2 regions of the Pseudoduganella sp. RAF19 genome follow, and region 2 is predicted to be linked to the other one. Evidence: riboswitches for the same ligand, from Rfam matches in the RefSeq annotation. Region 2 holds a riboswitch; the other holds the start of a gene.
What was found. A riboswitch is a leader RNA that binds a small molecule or an ion and turns the genes downstream of it on or off. The one in region 2 is predicted to bind thiamine pyrophosphate.
Positions count from the first base shown of each region.

Region 1 (4,595 bases), on a different contig from region 2:
TCCGGTTCTAACCGCCGCCAATGGCGCGGACGATGTCTACTTTGTCGTGTGCCGCCAGCGTGTGCTCGTGCCAGCGCTGGCGCGGCACCACGCTGCGATTGACGGCCAGCGCCAGCGCCTGGCCCTCCAGCTGCAGCGCTGCCACCAGCGCGTGCAGCGTCTGCTGCGGCGGCACCTGGTGCGGCGCCCCGTTCAGTTCAATCTGGATCATGGCTGCTGCTCGCGATAAATCTGCGCGCCGTTCTTCACGAACTCAATCGACTTTTCGACCATGCCTTTTTCCGCAAACTCGCGCACTTCCTGCGTGATCTTCATCGAGCAGAAATGCGGACCGCACATGGAACAGAAGTGCGCCACCTTGGCCGAGTCTTTCGGCAAGGTCTCGTCGTGGAAAGCGCGCGCCTTGTCCGGATCGAGGCCGAGATTGAACTGGTCTTCCCAGCGGAATTCAAAGCGCGCCTTGGACAGCGCGTTGTCGCGGATCTGTGCTCCCGGATGGCCTTTCGCCAGGTCCGCAGCGTGGGCCGCGATCTTGTAGGTGATGATGCCTTCCTTGACATCATCCTTGTCCGGCAGGCCGAGATGCTCCTTCGGCGTGACGTAGCACAGCATGGCCGTACCGTACCAGCCGATCTGCGCCGCGCCAATGCCGGAAGTGATATGGTCGTAGCCCGGCGCGATGTCGGTCGTCAAAGGACCCAGCGTGTAGAACGGCGCTTCGTCGCACTGCTCCAGCTGGATGTCCATGTTCTCCTTGATCAGCTGCATCGGCACGTGGCCCGGACCTTCGATCATCACCTGCACATCGTGCTTCCATGCGATCTGGGTCAGTTCACCCAGGGTGCGCAGCTCGCCCAGCTGGGCATCGTCGTTGGCGTCATACACCGAGCCGGGACGCAGACCGTCGCCCAGGCTGAAGGTCACGTCGTAGGCCTTCATGATTTCGCAGATCTCTTCGAAGTGCGTGTACAGGAAGTTTTCCTTGTGGTGGGCCAGACACCATTTCGCCATGATCGAACCGCCGCGCGAGACGATGCCCGTCATGCGCTCAGCCGTCAGCGGCACATAGCGCAACAGCACGCCGGCGTGGATCGTGAAATAGTCGACGCCCTGCTCCGCCTGTTCGATCAAGGTATCGCGGAAGATTTCCCAGGTGAGGTCTTCGGCCTTGCCATTGACTTTTTCCAGCGCCTGGTAGATCGGCACGGTGCCAATCGGCACGGGGCTGTTACGGATGATCCATTCACGCGTTTCGTGAATATGCTTGCCGGTGGAGAGGTCCATCACCGTGTCGGCGCCCCAGCGGATGGCCCAGGTCATCTTCTCGACTTCCTCGCCGATCGACGAGGTCACTGCGGAGTTGCCGATATTGGCGTTCACCTTCACCAGGAAGTTACGGCCAATGATCATCGGCTCCGCTTCCGGGTGGTTGATATTGGCCGGGATCACGGCACGGCCACGCGCCACTTCTTCGCGCACGAATTCCGGCGTGATCTCGTCCGGGATGCTGGCGCCAAATGACTGGCCGCGATGCTGGCGTCCCAGCAGGCGCGCCATCTTTTCGCCGTCCGGTCCCGATGCGCGCAGACCTTCGAGGTATTCCTTGCGGCGCAGGTTTTCGCGGATCGCGATGAATTCCATCTCGGGCGTGATGATGCCCTGGCGCGCGTAGTGCATCTGGCTTACGTTGCGGCCAAGGGCCGCGCGGCGCGGCGTGCGTTGCAGCTCGAAGCGCAGGGCGTCCAGCGCTTGATCGGCCAGGCGCTGCTTGCCGTAGCCGGAAGTTGGTCCATCCAGCTGCAGGGTGTCGCCGCGCTGCGAGATCCACGGCGCACGCGGTGTGGCCAGGCCTTTGCGGATATCGATTTGCACATCCGGGTCCGTGTAAGGTCCGGAGGTGTCGTACACCGTGACCGGTGCGTTATTGCCGGACAGGCTGATCTCGCGCATGGGCACGCGGATATCGGCACGGCTGCCGGTGACATACAGTTTGCGGGAATTGGGCAGCGGTGCGATCGCTGCGCTGTCTACCTCGGCCTCGGCGGCGAGGAATTGCGGATTGGCGTTCAAGTTTTGGCTCCTTTGCGGCAGGAGCCAGCAAAGGAGGTTAGGCTGCACACGCAAACACCGGCAGAGCGGCGCATGCGGACATCCTGAAGCTTCCCTTCGCTGGCATTATCCAGATCAGGTTCGGAGGGTATTTCTCACCCGCGCACCTCTCAGCGCGCAGGACCCCTAGCGTGTGCCGCCTTGCGGCAGCGATGCGATCATAACCCAGTCAGTGCGTTGCCGCCAAGCCCCCCGTTATAATCGCCGCGGGAGGAAATCAATGCGAACAGCAATCTGGGCGGCGCTACTGCTGCCTGTCGTGGCGATGGCGCAGGACACGCGGGCGCCGACGAGCGCCGAACAAAAGAGCTTCGAAACTTTTTACCATGCCCGCTATCCGGAAGCGGCGCAAGTGCCGCCCGTGCTGGTGACGCGCGCGCCGCAGCGCAAGGAGTGGCGGTTCAGCGCGTACGCCGACAGCGCGCCGCAGCGCATCGTGCTGCCGCTGTGCCGCATGCAGCGTACGGAGTTTGTGCGCGAGGACGGCGCGTGGCATGAGCGCGATCGGCAGACCACACTCACCTGGATCAATCACACGCCCCAATGCAGCGCGCCCCCCGGCACGCCGGTCGCCCTGCGCGCCGACATGCCGGATATCGACCAGTTGCGCCTGATCCAGTCGCAAAACGAACTGCTGCAAAGCGCTCGCTTGCTGATGGCGGGCAACACCAACTGCGCGCCAATCCGCTCGCGCAACTTCCACCTCATCGCGCTCGATAAAGCCAAAGACGGCTTGCCGATGATGGTGTTCGAAAGCGATATCGGCAAAACGGCGGGCGTGTCCGTACGCAAATCGCGCGCCGATCTTACTGCCTGGAATGTTTCCTGCGCGGGGACGCGTTAAAAACGCAACAACTGACAATTTGCTAGCGAATCCGTTTGCCCGGCAGCTCAGCCGGGCCTACGCTTGAGTGTGTTTCAACGCGACTATCTTGGGAGAGATAAATCATGACGCACAGCAAGCTTCTACCGCTAGCCATTGCCGCCTCAACCTTCGCCGCCGCCCTGCCCGCCTACGCCGCAGCACCGGATAAAGTCCGCGTCGTGGTGGCCTTCCAGCCCGGCGCCGCGGCCGCCGTCCGCTCCGCTGCCGCTGCCGCACACGGCGCCGTCGCGCATGAGATTTACGGCATGGACGCGATGGCGATTGAAGTGCCGCCGCAAGCGCTGCAAGGTCTGCAGCACAACCCCAACGTGCTGTATATCGAGCAGGATGAGAAGCGCTATCCGATGGCCTTGCGCAAGGCCGGCGGCACGCCCGGCAACAGCGCGCAAACCATCCCATACGGTATCAGCATGGTGCAGGCCGACCAGCTGTCCGATGCGTCGGCTGGCAACCGCAAGCTGTGCATCGTTGATTCCGGCATCGACGCCAATCACGAAGACATCATCGGCAACAACCTCACCGGCGAGTGGGACAAAGGCACCGGCTGGTGGTACACCGATGAAGACCAGCACGGGACGCACGTTGCGGGCACCATTGCCGCCGTCAACAATGCCATCGGTGTGGTGGGCGTCAATCCGAACAAGCAGCTCAAGCTGCACATCGTCAAAGTGTTCGGCGCCGATGGCTGGGCGTATTCGTCCACCTTGGCCACGGCCGTCAACAAGTGCGGCGCAGCGGGTGCGAACATCATCAGCATGTCGCTGGGCGGCGGTAAGCCGACCAAGACGGAAGAAAAGGCCTTCAACGCGCTGGCCGCGAAGAATGTGCTGTCCATTGCGGCGGCAGGCAACGACGGCAACACGGCCATCTCCTACCCGGCCGGCTACGCTTCCGTCGTGTCGGTCGGCGCGCTGGATGCGAACATGAACTGGGCCGACTTCTCGCAGTACAACAGCAAGGTGGAACTGTCGGCGCCCGGTGTGGCCGTGACGTCCACCGTGCCGATGGGGACCGGCGCCGACTCCGCGCTCACGGTCGGCAACAAGAGCTATGCCGCAGGCGATATGGAGGGCTCGCCCAAGTCCACGGCCAGCGCGCCGCTGGCCGACTTCGGCCTCGGCGACAAAGTCGACGCCAGCGTAAGCGGCAAGATCTGCCTGATCCAGCGCGGCAGCATCGACTTCGCCACCAAGGTATCCAACTGCCAGACCAGCGGCGGCAAGGGCGCCATCGTCTACAACAATGTGGCTGGCGGCTTTGGCGGCACGCTGGGCACGACCGTCACGAATATTCCATCAGTCTCCGCAAGCCAGGCTGACGGACAGGCGATGCTGGGCCAGTCGGGCCAAGTGGCTACGATCACGATCACGCCATCCAACTATGCGGTATGGGACGGCACTTCGATGGCCACGCCGCACGTATCGGCTGTCGCCGCGCTGGTCTGGAGCCTGCACATCAATTGCACCGCGGCTCAGTTGCGCACCTCGCTCGACCTGAGCGCACGCGACCTCGGCACGCCTGGCCGCGACGACAAGTTCGGCTATGGCCTGGTGCAAGCGAAGGCGGCACATGACCGTATCACCGCGAAAGGCTGCGGCAA
Region 1 is NZ_JBFREF010000005.1:39,541-44,135, reverse strand. Features, by position in the region: gene thiS (sulfur carrier protein ThiS) at 8-211, opposite strand; gene thiC (phosphomethylpyrimidine synthase ThiC) at 208-2,070, opposite strand; TPP riboswitch at 2,145-2,247, opposite strand; gene AB4Z19_RS13425 (hypothetical protein) at 2,330-2,953, shown strand; gene AB4Z19_RS13420 (S8 family serine peptidase) at 3,058-4,595, shown strand, end outside.
Region 1: it holds a riboswitch for thiamine pyrophosphate, as region 2 does, so the genes downstream of both, thiC (phosphomethylpyrimidine synthase ThiC) here and AB4Z19_RS00890 (TonB-dependent siderophore receptor) in region 2, are expected to answer to the same signal.

Region 2 (4,595 bases):
ACGTCCGCATCGACCTTCGGCAGCGCAGTGCCGCCGATCAGCTGGAAGCCCGGAGCGGTCAGCTGCGATTTGTTCTGGTAGTCGGCGTCCAGTTGCAGCAAGGCCTGCGGCGAGATCTGCCAGTCGAAGGCGCCGGAGATGAAGGAGCGGTGGCCGTCCGCGCCCTTGATGTAGGACTGGATATGCTCGCCCGCCGCGTTGATGCGGTAGCCGAAGCGGCGGTCTTCAAAGCGGCCGCCCAGGTCCACGGCGCCATACACGGTACCGCGCTCGCTGACTTCGAACAGCACGGAACGCAGATTGTTCTCGGTTGGGCGCTTGGTTACGTAGTTCACTACGCCGCCCGGGGCGGAGACGCCCATTTGCAGGCCGGACAGGCCCTTCAGGACTTCGATGCTTTCCTTGTTCTCCAGCGGGATCTGGGTGTCGCCGGAGATGGCGTGGCCGTCCTTGCGGTAGGAGCTGGCGTTATCCAGTTTGAAGCCGCGGATGGAGAACTGCTCGGCGTAACCAACCGCATTGTAGGAGTCGCCGATGCTGGCGTCGTACTTGGAAGCGTCGGTGGTGGAGCGGATGTTCAGGTCCTGCATCTGCTCGCGCGTGATCACGCTGACGGAAGCGGGCGTTTGCAGCAGAGGAGCGTCGGAGAAACCGGCGACGGAGGAACGGTCGGCAATGGCGCGGTTGGCGGTGATGACGACTTCGGTCATCTTGGTGTCGTTCGATTGCGCGTTCGCCAGCTGCGCAGCGGCCAGCGCGATGGCGGTAAGGGTGATGCGGGATTGATTCATGTTGTGCTCTTTTGTGGTTCTAACGAGCCAACGCGGGAGCATTCAAAGGAGGGGAGAAGACAACTTTGCGCTTTCCTTCGCTGGCATTATCCAGATCAGGTACGAAGGGTATTTCTCACCCGGACAATGTCCAGGACCCCTAGCGATCGCGCATTTTACCACAGGACCTCAAAACCCGAGGCGTGAACCTGGTGGCAGGCACGATGTGCCTGCCACCTGCTTTTGCGTCAGGTTTAAACGCTCAGCGCCAACGCGGCACGGGCGACGGCGGGCGTGATGTCGCGGTGCTCGCCCAGTTTGGTCATGCCGGCGGCTTCCAGCGCCTGAACTGTCGCGTCGATTGCGCTGGCTGCGTCCAGGCCGTAGCCGGACAGGCGCGTCTGCACGCCCATCTGCTCGAAGAAGGCGCGGGTGCGCTCGATGGCCGCGTCGATACGCGCATCTTCCGAACCTTCGCGCAGCCCCCAAACCCGCTCGGCATACTGCAGCAGCTTGCCCCGCTTGGCCTCGCGCTTCACCGACAAAATCCCCGGCAGCACAATCGCCAGCGTTTGCGCGTGATCCAGGCCGAACAGCGCGGTCAGCTCGTGGGCGATCATGTGCGTCGCCCAGTCCTGCGGCACGCCGACACCGATCAGACCATTCAACGCGAGGGTGGCGGTCCACATGATATTGGCACGGATTTCCAGATCTTCCGGCGCCGACAGCACCTGCGGACCTTGTTCGATCAGCGTCAGCAGCAAGCCTTCTGCGAAGCGGTCCTGGACTGGCGCGTTGACCGGGTAGGTCATGTACTGCTCCATCACGTGCACGAAGGCGTCCACCACGCCGTTGCCGACCTGGCGCAGGGGCAGGGTGAAGGTCTTGGACGGGTCCAGCACGGAGAACTGCGGATACACGAATCTGGACGCGAAAGCGCGCTTTTCCCTGGTCGCGGCGCGGGTAATCACGCTGGCGCTGTTCATTTCGGAACCGGTGGCGGGCAGCGTCAGCACCGCGCCGAAAGGCATGGCGCCTTGCACGACTTTGCCGCCGATGGACAGGATATCCCACGGTTCGCCGTCAAATACGGCTGCCGCTGCCACAAATTTGGTGCCGTCAATGACCGAACCGCCGCCAACGGCCAGCAGGTAATCGATTTTCTCGGCCTTGATCAGCGCAACCGCCTGCATCAGCGTTTCATAATGCGGATTCGGTTCGATGCCACCGAATTCGAGGACGGCATGACCGGCCAAAGCGGCCTTCACTTCGTCGTAAGTGCCATTCGCCTTGATGCTGCCGCCGCCGTAGAGCATCAGCACGCGCGCATTGGAGGGAATATGTTTCGCCATGCCGGCGATCTGGCCCGCGCCGAACAGGATTCGGGTGGGATTGTGGTATTCAAAATTGTTCATGCGCCAGATTATACGTGTCGTGCGACATCTTTTCAGGGGGGCAGCTACACTTGAGAAATCCGCGCCGCAGGCAGACAATGCGTGTAACCGCATGCCTAAGGAGACTGGAATGACGCAGGAACACGTTGTCGAACCGCGCGACTATCTGAACGCACAGGTGCTGGACATGCACCGGGCACTGACATCGCTCAGCGAAAAGATAGAGATGCTGGATCTTCAAAACCAGCGCGTCGAAGTCTGTACGGACCCGGAGCTGAAACTGGTGATGGCCAGTCAGCGCGACGGCACGCGCAAGCATATTGCGCAGTTGCTGGAATGGGTACGCCGCCGCGATCCGAAGTTGGATAAGGAAATGAAGGAAGCGCTGTTCAAGGCGGGTCCCATCGCCGCGCAGTTCCACTACGAAGAGTAGGCGGGGCGGTGCGGCGCAATTGAAAGGAAGTTGATGAAGTTGCAGCCGTACCGGGAGGGCAGCTGGTTTGCCATCCCGCTGAGAAACGGCGGATACGCCACCGGTCTGGTGGCCCGCCTGTCGCCACAAGGGAAGGTCATGCTGGCCTACCTGTTCGGTCCCAAGCACTGGACCCTGCCTACCCTGGCAGACGTGCAGGAGCTGAGGGCTGAAGATGCGCTCAAAGTGATCCGCGCCGGTGACGTGGCCGTGTCCAATGGGCGCTGGCCGGTGATCGGGAACCTGGTGAATTTCCGGCGCGAGGATTGGATGTCGCCCATGTTCATCCGCCGAGCCGACGCGCTGAAACGCGCCTGGCAGGCGACGTATTCGGACGATCCGGCCAAGCCGGACCGCGAAATATCGGTGCCCTACGATACGCCGGGGCTCGAAAGCGATTCTTTGTACGGCTACGGTTCTGCCGAGCTGCTGATGACCAAACTACTGGAGTAGGCATCATGTACAGGGGCGGCTGTTTGTGCGGGGCGGTGCGCTATGAAGTGGAAGGCCCGGCCTTCCACAGCACCTTGTGTCATTGCTCAATGTGCCGCCGCGCGGCCGGTGCGCCGGCCGTGGCGTGGTTCAGCGTGCGGCGCTCGGGCTTGCGCTTTGCTGGCGCGCCGGCGTCCTACCAGTCCAGTCCCGGCGTGACGCGGCAGTTCTGTTCGCGCTGCGGCACCCAGCTGACCTTTTCCGACGCCCGCACGCCGGAGGATGTCGACATCACCACCTCCAGCCTGGACGATCCGGAGCAGCTGCCGCCGGAGGATCACACCTTCTCCGAGAACCGTCTGCACTGGATGCAAATGGACGACCAGCTCCCGCGCTACCTGCGCACGCGCGCCGACGGGTCGCTGGAAAGCGCCTGAGAACCCACGGCGTGAATCTGGTGGCAGGCACTCCGTGCCAGCCACCCCTCCCGCGCCGCCGAACAGGTGGTTGGCACGGAGTGCCTGCACCCAGCCTGCGCCGCCGATCAGGTGGTTGGCACGGAGTGCCTGCACCCAGCCTGCGCCGCCGATCAGGTGGCTGGCACGGAGTGCCAGCCACCTGGGCTTACCGGTTTTGCGGGCGGGCCAGCGGCGTGCACGCGGCGGCGCGCGCCATCAGCAGCCCGCGCTCGCGCGCATTCTGCGTCAATTCCGCTGCCCGTTCAAATTCCGTACGCGCTTCGGTCAGCCGTCCCAGTTTGAACAGAAAATCGCCGCGTACGCTGGGCAGCAGGTGATAATTCTTCAGCGCCGGCTCATCGAGCAAGGTATCCGCCAACTCCAGCCCCACCGCCGGCCCGAAAGCCATGGACAGCGCCACCGCGCGGTTCAAATCCACCACCGGAGACGGCTGCAGCGCCGCCAGTCCATCGTACAAAGCTGCGATGCGTTCCCAATTGGTGTCTTCCGCCTTGCGCGCCCGTGCGTGGCAGGCCGCGATGGCTGCCTGCAGCGCATAAGGACCAAGTCCGCGCTCCAGCCGTTCGGCGCGGTCCAGCGCTGCCAGGCCGCGGCGGATCAGCAGCTGATCCCAGCGCGCACGGTCCTGCTCCAGCAAGAGCACGGGATTGCCCTGTGCGTCCGTGCGTGCCCGCGCGCGTGAGGACTGGATTTCCATCAGCGCCACCAGGCCATGCACCTCCGGTTCTCCCGGCGCCAGTTCAGCCAGGATACGTCCCAGGCGCAGCGCTTCCTCGCACAGGGCAGGGCGCATCCAGTCCGCGCCCGCGCTGGCCGAGTAGCCCTCGTTGTAGATCAGATAAAGCACCTGCAGCACGGCTGCCAGACGCTCGACCAGTTCCTGACCGCGTGGCACCTCGAACGGCACCTTCGCCTCGGTCAGCGTGCGCTTGGCGCGCACGATGCGCTGCGCGACCGTCGGCTCGGCCACGAAGAAGGCGCGCGCGATTTCGTCCGTGGTCAGGCCGCCCAGCAGGCGCAGGGTCAGCGCCACACGCGCTTCCATCGA
Region 2 is NZ_JBFREF010000001.1:185,933-190,527, forward strand. Features, by position in the region: gene AB4Z19_RS00890 (TonB-dependent siderophore receptor) at 1-791, opposite strand, end outside; TPP riboswitch at 847-942, opposite strand; gene AB4Z19_RS00895 (iron-containing alcohol dehydrogenase) at 1,025-2,185, opposite strand; gene AB4Z19_RS00900 (ferritin family protein) at 2,295-2,597, shown strand; gene AB4Z19_RS00905 (immunity 26/phosphotriesterase HocA family protein) at 2,631-3,089, shown strand; gene AB4Z19_RS00910 (GFA family protein) at 3,095-3,505, shown strand; gene AB4Z19_RS00915 (RNA polymerase sigma factor) at 3,693-4,595, opposite strand, start outside.